Regions from separate parts of the Streptomyces sp. NPDC002092 genome, predicted to be linked through region 2. Evidence: riboswitches for the same ligand, from Rfam matches in the RefSeq annotation. Region 2 holds a riboswitch; each other region holds the start of a gene.
The links. Region 2 has a riboswitch for cyclic di-AMP ahead of ACWCRD_RS27775 (M23 family metallopeptidase). Riboswitches for the same ligand answer to the same signal wherever they lie in the genome.
Positions count from the first base shown of each region.

Region 1: it holds a riboswitch for cyclic di-AMP, as region 2 does, so the genes downstream of both, ACWCRD_RS36990 (M23 family metallopeptidase) here and ACWCRD_RS27775 (M23 family metallopeptidase) in region 2, are expected to answer to the same signal.
Region 3: it holds a riboswitch for cyclic di-AMP, as region 2 does, so the genes downstream of both, ACWCRD_RS25370 (M23 family metallopeptidase) here and ACWCRD_RS27775 (M23 family metallopeptidase) in region 2, are expected to answer to the same signal.

Region 1 is NZ_JBSFDG010000020.1:146,297-151,211, reverse strand. It holds gene ACWCRD_RS37000 (PrsW family intramembrane metalloprotease) at 1-80, shown strand, start outside; gene ACWCRD_RS36995 (aldo/keto reductase) at 93-1,043, opposite strand; gene ACWCRD_RS36990 (M23 family metallopeptidase) at 1,152-2,177, opposite strand; cyclic di-AMP (ydaO/yuaA leader) riboswitch at 2,190-2,346, opposite strand; gene ACWCRD_RS36985 (PP2C family protein-serine/threonine phosphatase) at 2,511-3,596, opposite strand; tRNA gene ACWCRD_RS36980 (tRNA-Met) at 3,727-3,800, opposite strand; gene ACWCRD_RS36975 (alginate lyase family protein) at 3,901-4,915, opposite strand, start outside.
Region 2 is NZ_JBSFDG010000012.1:233,954-238,868, forward strand. It holds gene ACWCRD_RS27760 (bifunctional acetate--CoA ligase family protein/GNAT family N-acetyltransferase) at 1-136, opposite strand, end outside; gene ACWCRD_RS27765 (HPr family phosphocarrier protein) at 345-626, shown strand; gene ACWCRD_RS27770 (GntR family transcriptional regulator) at 767-1,459, opposite strand; gene ACWCRD_RS27775 (M23 family metallopeptidase) at 1,646-2,410, opposite strand; cyclic di-AMP (ydaO/yuaA leader) riboswitch at 2,423-2,619, opposite strand; gene ACWCRD_RS27780 (M16 family metallopeptidase) at 2,823-4,211, opposite strand; gene ACWCRD_RS27785 (M16 family metallopeptidase) at 4,208-4,915, opposite strand, start outside.
Region 3 is NZ_JBSFDG010000011.1:93,614-98,528, reverse strand. It holds gene ACWCRD_RS25380 (SGNH/GDSL hydrolase family protein) at 1-561, opposite strand, end outside; gene ACWCRD_RS25375 (DUF6250 domain-containing protein) at 723-1,436, opposite strand; gene ACWCRD_RS25370 (M23 family metallopeptidase) at 1,956-2,855, opposite strand; cyclic di-AMP (ydaO/yuaA leader) riboswitch at 2,860-3,027, opposite strand; gene ACWCRD_RS25365 (alpha-galactosidase) at 3,335-4,915, opposite strand, start outside.

The sequences.
Region 1 (4,915 bases), on a different contig from region 2:
CGCCGCCGCCCTGGCCGGTGTACGGGGCGTACGGGTACCCGGCGGTGCCGAATCCCGCGTACAACCCGTACCGGTCGTAGGACCCGAGGGGGTCAGGCCGACGCCTCCGTCAGGCGGGCGACCTCGGCCTCGGTGAGCGTCAGTTCGCCCACCGCCAGCAGCGCCGGGAGCTGCTCGACCGTCCGCGCGGACGCGATCGGGGCGGCGACCGTCGGCTGGGCGGCGAGCCAGGCCAGGGCGACCGTGGCGACCGGGGCGTCATGGGCCTGGGCGATCTCGTCGAGGGCGGTCAGGACCCGCTGCCCGCGCTCGGACTCCAGGTGCTTGGCCGCGCCGCCCGCGCGCGGGCTGTCGACCTTCGCGCCCGGGCGGTACTTGCCGGTGAGGAAGCCGGAGGCGAGGGAGAAGTAGGGGACGGCCGCGAGGCCGTAGCGTGCCGCCACGTCCTGCAGCTCGCCCTCGTACGTGTCGCGCGAGACCAAGTTGTAGTGCGGCTGCAGGGCCACGTACTTGGCCAGGCCCTCGCGGTCGGAGAACTCCAGGGAGGCGCGCAGCCGGTCGGCGGAGATGTTGGACGCGGCGATGTGCCGGACCTTGCCCGCCTTCACCAGCTCGTCGAGCGCGCCGATGATCTCCTCGACCGGCACCTCGGGCTTGTCGAAGTGGGTGTAGTAGACGTCGATGTGGTCGGTGTCGAGGCGGCGCAGCGAGGCCTCGGCGGCGGCCTTGATGTTGGCGGCGGACAGGCCCTGGAAGTCGGGGTGCTGGCTGACCTTGGTCGCGATGACCACGTCGTCGCGGTTCCCGCGCGCCTTCACCCACTTGCCGATGATCGTCTCGGACTCGCCGCCCTGGTTGCCGTCGACCCAGGCCGAGTAGGAGTCGGCGGTGTCGACGAAGTTGCCGCCGGCGGCCGCATAGGCGTCGAGCACGGCGAAGGAGGTGGGCTCGTCGGCGGTCCAGCCGAAGACGTTGCCGCCCAGGGAGAGCGGGAAGACCTCGAGGCCGGAGGAGCCGAGCTTGCGCAGAGAAGGAGAAGTCATGGTCTACGTCAACGCCCGCCCCGGGGGCCGGTCTTCCGCGGCGGGCGCAAAAATCCCGTAAACAAGCGGACTACGGCACTCCGGGTACGGACGGAGAGCGTACGGGTGTCAGGGGTTGAGGCCCTTGCTGCGCAGCCACGGCATCGGGTCGATGCCGGTGGCCTGGCCGCCGGGGTGAACCTCGAGGTGGCAGTGCGGGCCGGTCACGTTGCCGGTGGCGCCGACGCGGCCGATGACGTCACCCGTGCTGACCTTCTGGCCGACGCTGACGCTGATCGACGACTGGTGGCAGAACCAGAGCTCCGTACCGTCGTCGAGGGTGAGGATCGTGCGGTAGCCGTACGCGCCCGCCCAGCCGGCCTGCGTGATGGTGCCGGAGTGGATGGCCTTGATGAGCGTGCCCGTGGGGGCGGCGAAGTCGAGGCCCGTGTGGTAGCCGGAGGACCACATGGAGCCGGCCTGACCGAAGGTGCCGGTGATCGTGTAGGAGACGACCGGCAGCGTGTACTGCTTGGCCAGCTCCGCGAGCTTCGCGTCCTCGGCTGCCTGCTTGGCCGCCGCCTCCGCCTTCTCCTTCGCGGCGGCGGCCTTGGCCGCGGCGTCCTGCTCGGCCTTGGCCGCGGCGTCGTCGATCTGCTTCGCGAGGGCCGCCTCGCCGGCCGCCTGGCTCTTGCTGTCGATCTGGACCTGCTGCGACGCGGCCTGCGCCATGATCCGGTCGCGCAGCGCCTCACCGGCACCCCTGGCGCCCTGTGCGGTGCCGACGGAGGTGGTGGCGACATCGCTGAGCGCGGTCGCGGAGCCCTTGGGGGCGTCGGAGCCGCCGCCGAACACATGGCTCACGGAGGCGAGATCGGGCATGGAGATCGACACCGGCGGCTTGCCGGTGTTGGCGCTGGCCATGCCGCCCGCGCCGACGGCGGCTATGACGCCGACGCCCAGGACCGTGGAGCTGCGGGCGAGTCCCCCGCCGCGCTGCTTGGCGACGCGGTGCCGGCCGCGGATGGGGGCGATGGAGTCCTCGGTGGGATTCCACTCCTCCCAGGGGCCCTCGTCGGTGCGTCGGCCGGCGAATCCGAAGGGTTCGGTGCTTGGCACGAACGGGGCTTGTGGGGCAGGCGGGTTGGACGCCACGTGGGCGTGCTCCTTTCCTTCCTTCTCGCCTACCGGGTTAGCTGACGGGTTCGGAGCAGGAAGGTCTCCTACGCGCGTATACCTGCCGTGCTGCCACGGCGGTGTCGGCGCGATTCACCCCAGGGTGGTGGTTCCCCGGTTCCCTTGCGGGATTCGGCGCGTGCGCACGGAGCCGCCTCTTGTGACGGCTGGGACGACCGCGCTGCGTTATCGAACGTTAATAGACCCGGGGTGTCGTTTCCAAGGTGTTCCGCTTGATCATTAACCTTTCTGACCTGGACAGACGGCGCATGAACGGTGAAAAACGGGCGAGTTGACCGCGCCTCAGGAACCTCAGGGCCGTCGTACGGCGAGCAGCGCCATGTCGTCCGCCATGGCCTCGCCGGCGTATCTGCGCACCTCCCGCGCGAGGGTGACGAGCAGCGCGGCGGGCTCGTGGAAGACCCGGCCGGCAAGCCGGTCCGCGGGTTCGAAGAACCGCCCCTTCTCGTCCCGCGCCTCGGACAGCCCGTCGGTGTACAGCAGCAGCGTGGCCCCGCTGCCGAACGCGATCTCCTCCGCTCGGTCGGGCCGGCTCCCGAAGTCGGCCATGCCGAGCGGCAGCGCGGGCTCGCGGGCGTGCAGGGTGTGCACCGTGCCGTCGGGGCACAGCAGCAGCGGGGGCGGGTGGCCGCGGGTGACGATACGGACGACGCCCTCGCCGTGCGGGAGTTCGGCGAGCACGGCGGTGGTGAACCCCTCGAACAACTCGATGCCCTCGCGCCGCGCCGCCTCGCGCGCCAGCGCCCGGTCCAGCCGCTGCGCGACCGCCTCCAGCGTGGCCTCCTGCTCGGCGGCCTCCCGGAACGCCCCGATGACGACGGCCACGGCGGCCACCGCCCCCATCCCCTTTCCGCGCACGTCACCCACGACCAGCCGTACGCCGTGCGGGCTGTCCTGCACGGCGTACAGGTCGCCGCCGATGGACGCGTCCGCCTGCGCGGCCTCGTACCGTGCCGCGATCGCGAACCCTCCGATCTGCTCGGCGGGTTCGGGCAGCACCGCGCGCTGGGCGGCCTCGGCGATCTCGCGCTGCGAGGCGAGCTCCTCGCGGCTGCGGCGGACGAGGAGGTTGATGAGGACGGCCAGGACGGAGACCGTCGCGATGGTGGCCAGCTCGGTGATCGCCTCCACCTGGAGGAGGATGCCCACCTGGGCGTGGATCGCGGTGACGACGAGGACGGTCGCGAGGCCGGTGAGGACCGTGCCGCGGCGTGAGTAGAGCGGGGCGGCGACCAGGGGCGCGGCGGTGAAGAGGGGGCCGGCCGTGAACCGCGACGGGGTGAGGTAGTCGTAGAAGGTCCCGCCGACGATCAGCAGCGCCGGGAGCAGCCGCACGAAGGTGCGTGCGTATGAGATCGGCCCCTCCTGCTCCACCACTCCAGGTTTCCCGGTGCGGCGGCGCGGGGCGAGCCGGATGGTCCGACCGGGGGAGCACACTCAGGCCCCCGACCGGGGGAAACACTCAGGGCCGGAGTCCAGTGACTGGACTCCGGCCCTGAGCCTTGAGTAGCGGGGACAGGATTTGAACCTGCGACCTCTGGGTTATGAGCCCAGCGAGCTACCGAGCTGCTCCACCCCGCGTCGTTGTGTAACCAGCATACGCCATCCGCGGGGCTGTCTGCGCCAGGGTTTGTCTCCGCTCCCGTTCACCTGCGTTTTTCGGGGGTCCGCAGGGCCTCCGTCAGGCGGCCGGGTTGTCCGCGTGGGTGAGGGTCTCCCAGGAGACGAAGAGGTCGTCGGTGCCGGCCGGGCGGGTCTGCTCGACCAGCTTGTGGGCGGCCGGGACGGGGGTGCCGAGCCGGTTCTCCAGGTGGTTGAGGGCGACCTCCAGGTCGGGGCCCATGTTCCCGACGACCCTGCCGCCGCACAGCCACCGCGGAGGCTTGGCCCCCATCTCGTAGCGGGCGTGGAAGTCGAGGGCCGCCTTCAGCCGGTCCTTGACGTCGCCGTACAGGTCGACACCCTGGTGCCAGGCGGTCTCGGCGATGTGCGCGGTGGCGGCGAGGGAGTAGCCGACGTGCTTGAAGTTGCGGCAGGTCTCCTGCGCGATGCCGTCCTCGAACTTCGTCTCCTTGAACCAGTACGTCTCCAGCTTCTGCACGGTGTTGGCGTCGGAGCCGGCCGGGGTGAGCGGGATCTTGCCGTCCTTGCGCAGATAGAAGTAGTCGGGCACCAGGCCGCGGAAGCGTTTGACGGCGGTGTCGAAGGTCTTGTGGTCGTCGGTGAAGACGGCGATCCCGATGGCGGCGTCGGTCATCGCGAGGTCCCAGTTGCCGTTGTAGTCGGGAAGGTCCCTGGTGACCTCGGGGAGGTAGGCGGTGCGCAGCATGGCCGTGAACCGCCGTACGCGGTCGGCGGGCCAGCCGGCGCCCGGTGCGTACCGGATGATCTCCGCGGCCCGCGCCCAGGTCGACCCGGCCCAGGAGGACTGCAGCTGGGCGTCCTGCGCCGTGTGCCGCTTCAGCTGCGCCGACCAGGCGTCCATGATCTCCCGGGCCTTGAGGGCGTGCTGCCGCTCGCCGGTGACGCTGTACAGGAGCGCCTGCGTGTAGGCGGCGATGGCGTCCTGCCGCTCCTCAAGACAGCCCTTCGCGCCCTTGCCGCCCCAGGGGCAGTTGACGACCGCGGTCGGCTGGGCCGTGTACTTGTACGACCCGTACTTGCTGTCCCGCATGTCGAGGAACGCCTGCAGCCAG
Region 2 (4,915 bases):
CCTGCTCGTAGAAGCTGACTAGGCGCTCGGCGTCATCAACGGTGATGGGGCGGATGCGCGCGGTGCCGCCGTCGCGCAGCACCACGTCGGCCTCCCAGTGGGCGGGGTACTCGTGCCGGTCCGGCGAGGTCTGCATGGGCCCCAGAGTACGGCTCGCGTCTGACAACGGCGCGAGGCAGTCTGTGGAGAACACGGCAGTCCGTCGAGAAGAGAACAAGGACGGAAGTCGGGCCGAGGCCGCGGCCCGACCGCCCACCCCGGACGGGACACAGAACCGCTCCGGAGACGTTTCACGTGTGGGAAACTGGTCTAGACAACCCTGAGACTCTGAAGGGCAGCATCACATGGCTGAGCGCCGCGTCAACGTCGGCTGGGCCGAGGGCCTCCACGCCCGCCCCGCTTCCATCTTCGTCCGGGCCGCCACGGCCGCAGGTATCCCGGTGACGATCGCCAAGGCCGACGGAAACCCCGTCAACGCGGCCTCCATGCTGGCCGTTCTCGGCCTGGGCGCCCAGGGCGGCGAGGAGATCGTCCTCGCCTCCGAGGCCGAGGGTGCGGACGTCGCCCTCGACCGGCTGGCGAAGCTGGTCTCCGAGGGGCTCGAGGAGCTTCCCGAGACCGTCTGATCACGGCACCACAGAAGGGCTCGTCCGAATTGCCGGGCGGGCCCTTTGCTTTTTCCGCGCAGGGGCGGTGGAATTATCGATCGCGGGCAGCAGAAATAATGCCCCCGCGAATTGTTCCCTCTTTGTATACGGCGCGCGTGTTAATGCCGCAGGCCCGACATGTTTACGGCATGTTGCGAGTTCCTCACACCGTTCGCCCGCTCCGGGCCGCCGAACCGCAGCCGGTGCACCGCGCTCGAACGCTCGGTGTGCAGCGTCGTCACCACCCGCGCGCGCTCGCTGTCGCCGCGGGCCACGGCGTCGACGATCGCGCCGTGCTCCGCCCAGGACTCCACGGGGTTGGCCGGCGCCTCCACCGCGTACATCCAGGCGATCTTGTGGCGCAGCTGGGTCAGCATCGAGGTCAACGCGGGGCTGCCGGAGGCCTGGGCGAGCGTCTCGTGGAACCAGCCACCCAGGGAGCGCAGATCCTCGCTGCTGCCCCTCCTGGCCCGCTCCTGGCCCAGTCTGACCAGGCCGCGCAGCACCTTGAGATGGGCGTCGGTGCGCCGCTGGGCGGCCCGGGAGGCGCCGAGCGGTTCCAGCAGCATGCGCATCTCCAGCAGGTCGGCGGCCTCCTGCTCGGTGGGTTCCGCGACGCACGCGCCCGCGTGCCGCCGGGTCACGACGAAGCCCTCGGCCTCCAGGGTGCGCAGGGCCTCGCGCACGGGGACGCGCGAGACGCCGTAGCGGCGCGCGAGGAGTTCCTCGGTGAGGCGGCTGCCGCGCTCGTAGACACCGGCGACGATGTCGTCCCGGATCGCCGTGCACACCGAGTGCGCCGGAATACGCATGACCGACCTCCGACTTAATCCCCGTGAAACGTCGATGATTGACGTGTATCGGTGACTCTATTGCACGGAGCCGGAATTTCCGACGGCGGGTTGGAATCCATGGATATTTTTTGGACAGCGGGGCGGCAGAAACACCGAAAGCCCCGGCTCGGGAGCCGGGGCTTCAGCAGATCCTGCGATCCGTCGTCAGACGTTCACGCCATGCGAGCGCAGGTAGGCGACGGGGTCGATGTCCGAGCCGTACTCGGGCGTCGTGCGGGCCTCGAAGTGCAGGTGCGGTCCGGTGGTGTTACCGGTCGCGCCGGAGAGGCCTATCTGCTGGCCCGGGGTGACCGTCTGGCCCACCGAGACGCCGATGGACGACAGATGGCCGTACTGGGTGTACGTGCCGTCGTTCATCTTGATCACGATCTGGTTGCCGTAGGCGCCGCCCCAGCCGGTCTGCACGACGGTGCCGGCGCCGACCGCGTGGACGGCCGTGCCGCTCGCGGCGTGGAAGTCGATGCCGGTGTGGCTGCCGGAGGACCACAGGGAACTGCTGGCCCGGTAGCCGGTGGAGACGTACGAGTTCGATATCGGCGCCACGAACGTGTTGAGGCGCTTGCGCTCGGCCTCGCGGGCGGCGCGCTCCTTGGCCTCGCGCTCCTGCTTGGCCTGGGCGGCGGCCTTCTCGCGTGCCGCCTCCAGGGCCGCCTTCTTGAGCGCGGCCTCCTCAGCGGCCTGCTTCTGGGCGTCGGCCTGGGCGTCGATCTTGTCGGCGATGGTGTTGCCGATGGTGATGACGGGGGTGAGGCCGGTCTGCTCGACGGCGTTGTCGGCGGCGAGCGCGGGGGCTGCGAGGCTGCCGATGACGCCGGTGGCGGCGAGGGCCGCGACCCCGGCGGCACGGGTGGTGGTGCGGTGCATCCGTGCGGGACGACGGTGCTTCCCGGTGGCGCGCGTGAACGCCATGTGGTGGCTGGTCCTTTCCTTCCCTCTCGCCTACCGGGTTAGCTGACGGGTTCGGAGCAGGAAGGTCTCCTACGGACCCCCTCGCTGCACGCGCGGGCGTCCGATTCACCCCAGGGACTTGGGCCCCTCCAGCCGCGAAGGCGGCGACAGGAGGGCGGGTCCCCGGCTCCCCTGGCTCGCGCCGTACGGGGACTCGGCGATGGCTGTCCGGTGCCGCGGATGCGGCGCGGTGCCTGACGGACAGCCCGGAAGACGCTAAGCGGGGCCGCTTTCAATCCCCAAACGGATCACGGCGTTTGTAGCGCATCCCACAGGGCAGACAGGCAACTCTCCTTCGATTCTCTGCCAATTCGGACATAAGAGGGCCCTGGTGACGCATCCCTCACCAGGGCCCTCCCACGCGCGCGTGCCGCTACTCGGCCGACACCACGGTGACTTCACCGATCCCGAGCGCCGCGACGGGCTCCTTGATCTGCGCCGCGTCACCGACGAGAACCGTCACCAGGCGGTCCACCGGGAAGGCGCTCACGACCGCCGCGGTGGCCTCCACGGTGCCGGTCGCGGCGAGCTGCTGGTACAGCGTGGCCTGGTAGTCGTCGGGCAGGTGCTGCTCGACCTGGTCGGCCAGCGTGCTCGCGACGGCAGCCGCGGTCTCGTACTTCAGCGGCGCCACACCGACGAGGTTCTGTACGGCGACATCGCGCTCGGCGTCGGTGAGGCCGCCCTCGGCGAGGGTCCGGAGCACCTTCCAGAGGTCGTCGAGCGCCGGGCCGGTGTTCGGCGTGTCGACGGAGCCGCTGATGGCGAGCATCGCGGCACCGGAGCCGTCCGGGGCGGACCTGAGGACCTGGCCGAACGCGCGCACACCGTAGGTGTAGCCCTTCTCCTCGCGCAGGACGCGGTCCAGGCGCGAGGTGAGGGTGCCGCCGAGGCAGTACGTGCCGAGCACCTGGGCGGGCCACACGCGGTCGTGCCGGTCGGCGCCGACGCGGCCGATGAGCAGCTGCGTCTGGACGGCACCGGGACGGTCGACGATGATCACCCGCCCGGTGTCGTCGGCGGTCACCGGCGGCACGGCGCGGGGTTCGGCCTTGGAGCCGGTCCAGGCGCCCAGGGTGTCGCCGAGCAGCGCGTCCAGGTCGATGCCGGTGAGGTCGCCGACGATGACGGCGGTGGCCGTGGCGGGCCGGACATGGCGGTCGTAGAAGGCGCGTACGGCCGCCGCATCGATCTTCTCGACCGTCTCCTCGGTGCCCTGGCGCGGGCGCGACATGCGCGAGGTCGCCGGGAACAGCTCCTTGGAGAGCTCCTTGGCGGCACGGCGCGAGGGGTTGGCCAGCTCGTGCGGGATCTCGTCCAGGCGGTTGCGGACCAGCCGCTCGACCTCGCTGTCGGCGAACGCGGGCGCCCTGAGGGCGTCGGCGAGCAGACCGAGTGCCTTGGCGAGACGGGAGGCCGGGACCTCCAGGCTCAGACGTACGCCCGGGTGGTCGGCGTGCGAGTCGAGGGTGGCGCCGCAGCGCTCCAGCTCGGCGGCGAACTCCTCGGCGGAGTGCTTGTCGGTGCCCTCCGAGAAGGCCCGCGCCATGATCGTGGCGACGCCTTCGAAACCGGCCGGCTCGGCCTCCAGAGGTGCGTCAAGGAGCACCTCGACGGCGACGACCTGCTGGCCGGGGCGGTGGCAGCGCAGAACGGTCAGGCCGTTGTCGAGCGCGCCGCGCTCGGGGGACGGGAAGGCCCACGGCTTGGCCTCGCCCGCCCGGGGCTGCGGGTGGAACTGCATCGTGGCGAGCTCGGTCACTTGGCCGCCTCCTCGTTCTGGTCGGTGGCTTCCACCGTGGCTTCGGACTCGGGGTCTTCAGGGAAGTCCTCGTCCTGGGTGTGCTCCGCGGACTCGGGCGAGAGCGGCTCGTAGACGAGCACCGCGCGGTTGTCGGGGCGCAGGCGGGCCTTGGCGACCTCCTGGACCTCCTCGGCCGTCACCTCCAGGACGCGCTGGACGGCGGTGAGGGCGAGCTGCGGGTCGCCGAAGAGGACGGCGAAGCGGCACAGTTCGTCGGCGCGGCCCGCGACCGTGCCGAGCCGGTCCAGCCACTCGCGCTCCAACTGGGCCTGGGCGCGCTCCATTTCCTCGGCCGTGGGGCCCTCCGCGGCGAACCGGGCGAGCTCCTCGTCGATGGCGGCCTCGATGACCGGCACCTCGACGTCCCCGGAGGTCTTCACGTCCAGCCAGCCGAGGGAGGGCGCTCCGGCCAGCCGCAGCAGGCCGAATCCGGCCGCGACGGCCGTACGGTCGCGCCGTACCAGCCGGTTGTACAGGCGGGAGGACTCGCCGCCGCCGAGGACGGTGAGCGCCAGGTCGGCGGCGTCCGCCTCGCGCGTGCCGTCCTGCGGCAGCCGGTAGGCCGCCATCAGGGCGCGCGCCGGGACCTCCTCCTCGATGACCTCGCGCAGCTGCTCACCGATGATCTCGGGCAGCGAGCCGTCGCGGGGCTCCGGCTTCCC
Region 3 (4,915 bases), on a different contig from region 2:
CCCGGCGCGCAGCGCCACGCGCGTGTGCCCGTCGGGTGAGAGGTGGAGGCGGTCGCCGTCCCACGCCCTGCGGTCCTGGACGGTCTTCAGGGACCACAGGTCCAGGACGGGACAGCCGTACCGGTCGGCGATGGCCCGGACATGTCCGTTGTAGGTGGCGATCTTGCCGCGCAGGTGCTTGAGCACGGGAACGCCACGGGTGTCGAAGCCGGTGGTCACCATGACCGTGCCGGCGACTTCGGTGAGCTTGGCCACCGCCCGCTCGAAGCGCTCGGCGACCTCGTCGGGGTCGGTGCCGGGACGGATGATGTCGTTGCCGCCCGCACAGAAGGAGACCAGGTCCGGCGCCAGTTCGACGGCCTGCGGTACCTGGTCCTCCACGATCTGGTCGAGCAGTTTGCCGCGCACGGCGAGGTTCGTGTACCTGAAGTCGCCCTCGGGTCGCCGGTCCGCGAGAAGTACCGCGAACCGGTCGGCCCAGCCGACGAACGCCCCGTCGGGGCCGGGGTCGCCGACGCCCTCGGTGAAGCTGTCCCCCACCGCAACGTACGACCCGATCACTGATCTGCTGTCACTCTTCGAATCGTCTGCCACATCGACCATGATTCACCTTCGAATGTGACCTACGCGACCGTAGGAAGGGGTTGACGCGCGGTGAGATAAGCCACTTCTAAAGTGTTCGCCAAGCCTGGAATAACCCTCCGACCAGGGATGTTGAGGCGTCAGCGATATTGTGGGGCGAGCCGCCGGACCCTGAAGTCGGCGATCCGGAAATGGCTCCATGTGGTCCGGAAGGCGAAGTGCCCCCTTGTGTACGGCTGCTGGTCCATGTAGTCGAAGACGAGCCGCCCGTTGTTCCACCAGCGGACCGTCGAGCCGTCGGAGACGATACGGACGCGGTTGGGTTCGTTCGCGACCAGGAGCGGCTCCGTGTAGTCGTAGATCAGCGGACGGACACCGGGTTCCCCGACATAACGGCGCAGCCGGGTCGTGGTGTTCGTGTTGGCGCCGTAGCCCACGTAATACGTCTTGAGGTGGTCGTACTCGGCCAGTGCCCCGCCGCGGTGGGTGGCGAAGAGGTCGTCCGGAGAGCGGACGTCGGTGGCGTTCCAGAAGTTGTTGAGGTCGGACACGCGGTCGTTCGCGCCGCCTTCCGAGACGGGCGTCGCCGTGTACTCGATGACGTACGACCCTTCGAGTCGCTGTCTGAACCAGACCGTGGCCCCGGCGGGTACGTCGACATCCAGCACCCCTCGGGAGGCGGTGACGGTGCCGCCCTGCTCCAGTTCGACGACCCACTTGCCGAGGCCGTGGCGGAAGTCGTCGCAGGCCATGAGGCGGCCGCGGGGCGAGGCACTGGCGGCGGTTGCGGGGGCGAGGGCGGCCAGGGCGGCGCCGGCGGCCAGCGCTCCGAATGCTCTACGGGTGCTCGTCACGGGAGGCGGCTCCTTGGTGTGGGGTGAGGGGTGGGTCCGAGAAGGGTGAGCAGGTGGCCGGCCACTTTGCGGGGGCCCTGGACACTGGGGTGGAGGGTGCCGTCGAAGTCCCTGTCCGCCGCGGACAGTCAGTCAGTGGTGTCGACGAAATCGGTGCGCAAGCCGACCAGTTCACCGACCACGGCGGCAATGTCGTCGGCGTGAGCTCCGTTGAATCGGCAGAGCCGTACGCGCTGTCGTTGGTGCACAGGTTCACGAGATCACATCGGCCTGACGGTGCGTCGATCGACGCCGGGCACGGGAACCTCCGTAGGCCTCGGAAGGCAAGGGTGGGGAAAGCGCTTTCATCGCTCCGGAGATCACTGTGCCCCGCCCCTCCCCCGACTGTCGACACCCATGCAGTCCCCGCCACAAGAACGCAACACGGCGAACGTGCACACAGCCGGACACACCGAAGGCCGGACCCGGGGATCGGGGTCCGGCCTTCGGCGGCGTGTCAGGCAGGTGGTTCCGAGGGGGTCAGCCGACGCCGACGCCCTTCGAGCGGAGGTAGGCGACCGGGTCCACGTCGGAGCCGTAGTCGGGCGTGGTGCGGATCTCGAAGTGCAGGTGCGGGCCGGTCACATTGCCGGTCGCGCCGGAGAGGCCGAGCTGCTGGCCCTCGGCCACGGTCTGGCCGGCGGAGACGGAGATCTGGGACATATGGCCGTACTGGGCGTAGTAGCCGTCGGCGAGCCTGACGACGACCTGGTTGCCGTAGGCGCCGCCCCAGCCCGCGGAGACGACGGTGCCCGCGCCGACTGACTTGATGGAGGTGCCGGTCGGGACGACGAAGTCGACGCCGGTGTGGTAACCGCTGGACCACATGCTGCCGGCCACGTGGTACCCGGTGCCGATGGTGCCGCCGATCACCGGGAGGGTGAAGCCGGTCGGGGCGGACTCGGAGGCCTTGGTGGCAGTCGCCTTGGCCGCCGACGAGGACGTCTTCGAGGCGGACGAGGGCGACGACGCGGTGGTGTCCTTCGCGGCCTTCCGGCCGATCGTCAGCTTCAGGCCCGGGTGGATCAGCGACGGGTCGTCGCCGACGGCCCGGCGGTTGTCCGAGTAGAGCCTGTGCCAGCCGCCGGCGACATGCTGCTCGTCGGCGATCTTCGAGAGGTAGTCGCCGGTCCGCACCGAATAGGTCCGCACGCCCGCATTGCCGGCGACGCTCTTGTGGGCCGCCTTCTTCTCGGCGACCGGAAGGGACTGGACGGCCTTATTCGAAACCGTCTGGGAAGCGGACTGAGTGGTGGCGGCATGGGCGCCGGTGGCCCCGATGAGCGGGAGAGCGAGTGCGGCGCCACCGGTTCCGGCGACGGCGATGGAGCGAGTGAAGCGCTGGGGCTTCGGACGGCGGTGCTTACCCTTCGCGGGCATGACGAATTCCTCTCCGGCGCCTGCGAGGTGAGCTGTCGGGTTCGGGCTGGAGATGCCCGGCCGCGCATGCGACGCGGCTTTACCCCTAGCCGTTCCGGAGACCGGAACAGGCAGTTGTACCTGTGGGTCCCCCGCTCCTGCCGTTCACGGGTGAGTTCTGCGGGCACCGGGCGGCGGCAGGATTGGGCGTCCGTCCGGATTGGTGGCGAACGTAAGCGACCAGGACGCAAAGGAACAAGTGCCGGTTCCCCGAGAATGCATTTCTATTGATCCCTTGAGAGAAAACCCGGTGACCCTGCGTGAATTCCCGGGTGATCGTCTCCGTCAAACGTCCTTGTAAAGCACCTGAATTACGTGGACATGACGCGCCACGCACCGTCACGGATATGACGCTCCTCACGTGCCCCTGCTCCAGGATCCCCTATTCGGGAGCGAGTTGGAATGAAGAGGCAGAAGAAGCGCCAATCCGGACAGAAGGCTCAGATGCGCCGCAGACGGAAAACTGCCGCGTCGAGGTCACCGCGCAATCCGGTACGCAGTCCGTGATGCAGCAATACGGCACCACTGTGGATTTCGCCTGTTTCAGGGCATTCATACGAGGCTGTCGAGTCGAGGCCCCGCAGTCGCAGCGCCGGTACGGGCTCGCCATGGCTCTGCGCCTGGAGCCAGGCCAGGACGACCGCCTCGTCCCCGCGCACGTACTGCACCGCACTCAGCCCACCCCGCGGCGGCCGCAGCCGGTAGAGGTCGCCGTGCTGCACCAGCGGCCGGATCTCCTTGTAGAGGGCCACCCATTCACCGGCCTCGGCGAGCTCCTCCTCGGTCCACCGGGTGAGGTCGCCGCCGACCCCGAGCACGCCGGCCATGGAGCTCACGAACCGGAAGCGCAGCGAGCTGACCCGGCCGTTGAGCTGGGTGTTCGGGCTGTCGGTGACCCAGGCGGCCATCACCCGCGCTGGATGGATCTGGCTGAAGCCGTGCTGGATGGCGAGCCGGTCGAGCGGGTCGGTGTTATCGGAGGTCCACACCTGGTCCGTACGGCTCATGATCCCGAGGTCGATGCGGCCGCCGCCGCCCGAGCAGGACTCGAAGGCGACATTCGGGTGGGCCGCCCGCAGCCGGTCCAGCAGGGCGTACAGAGCACGGACATGATCGACCCAGAGGCGCTGCGGGTAGGGCTCCCCGGGCCAGCCCGCGTCGGTGAAGCAGCGGTTGAAGTCCCACTTCACATAGTCGACCGGGGCGCTGGAGAGGAGTGCGTCGAGCTGCTCCCAGAGGTATTCCTGGACGTCTTCCCGGGCCAGGTTCAATACGAGCTGGTTGCGGAACTCCGTCCGCTTTCGTCCCGGTTGGAACTGCACCCAGTCGGGGTGGGCACGGTAGAGGTCGCTGTCCGGGTTGACCATCTCGGGCTCGACCCAGATGCCGAACTGCATGCCGAGGGCGTGCACGTAGTCCGCGAGGGGTTTGAGGCCGTTCGGGAAGCGGTCCCGGTTGACCGTCCAGTCGCCGAGTCCGGCGCGGTCGCTGGTGCGCTTGCCGAACCAGCCGTCGTCGACCACGAACAGCTCGACGCCGATCGCCGCGGCCCGCCGCGCGAGGGCGCCCTGCTGCTCCTCGGAGATGTCGAACTCGGTGGCCTCCCAGGAGTTGAACAGCACCGGCCGGTCCTGGTCGGCGTCCGGGATGACGTATGCGCGCTGATAGGCGTGCCAGGCGCGGCTCGCGCCGCCGAAGCCGCCGTCGCTCCAGAGACCGGCGAAGACAGGGGTGGTGTACGACTCCCCCGGTTCCAGGCGCAGCAGCCCGGAGTCGTCGTAGCCGGGGCCGCCGGTGATCTGCACGCGCGCGTCCGGGAGTTGCGCCACCGCGATCCGCCAGGAACCCGACCAGCCCAGAGCGCAGCCGTAGACCTCGCCGTGTTCCTCGGTGGCGTCGGTGTCGAGGGCGACCCAGGGCAGGTGCTGGTGTCCGGTGTGGCCGCGGCGGCTGCCGATGATCTTCTCACCGTAGGTGAGAGGCGAGGCGGTCAGCCGGGACTCGGCGGCCCAGCGGCCGTG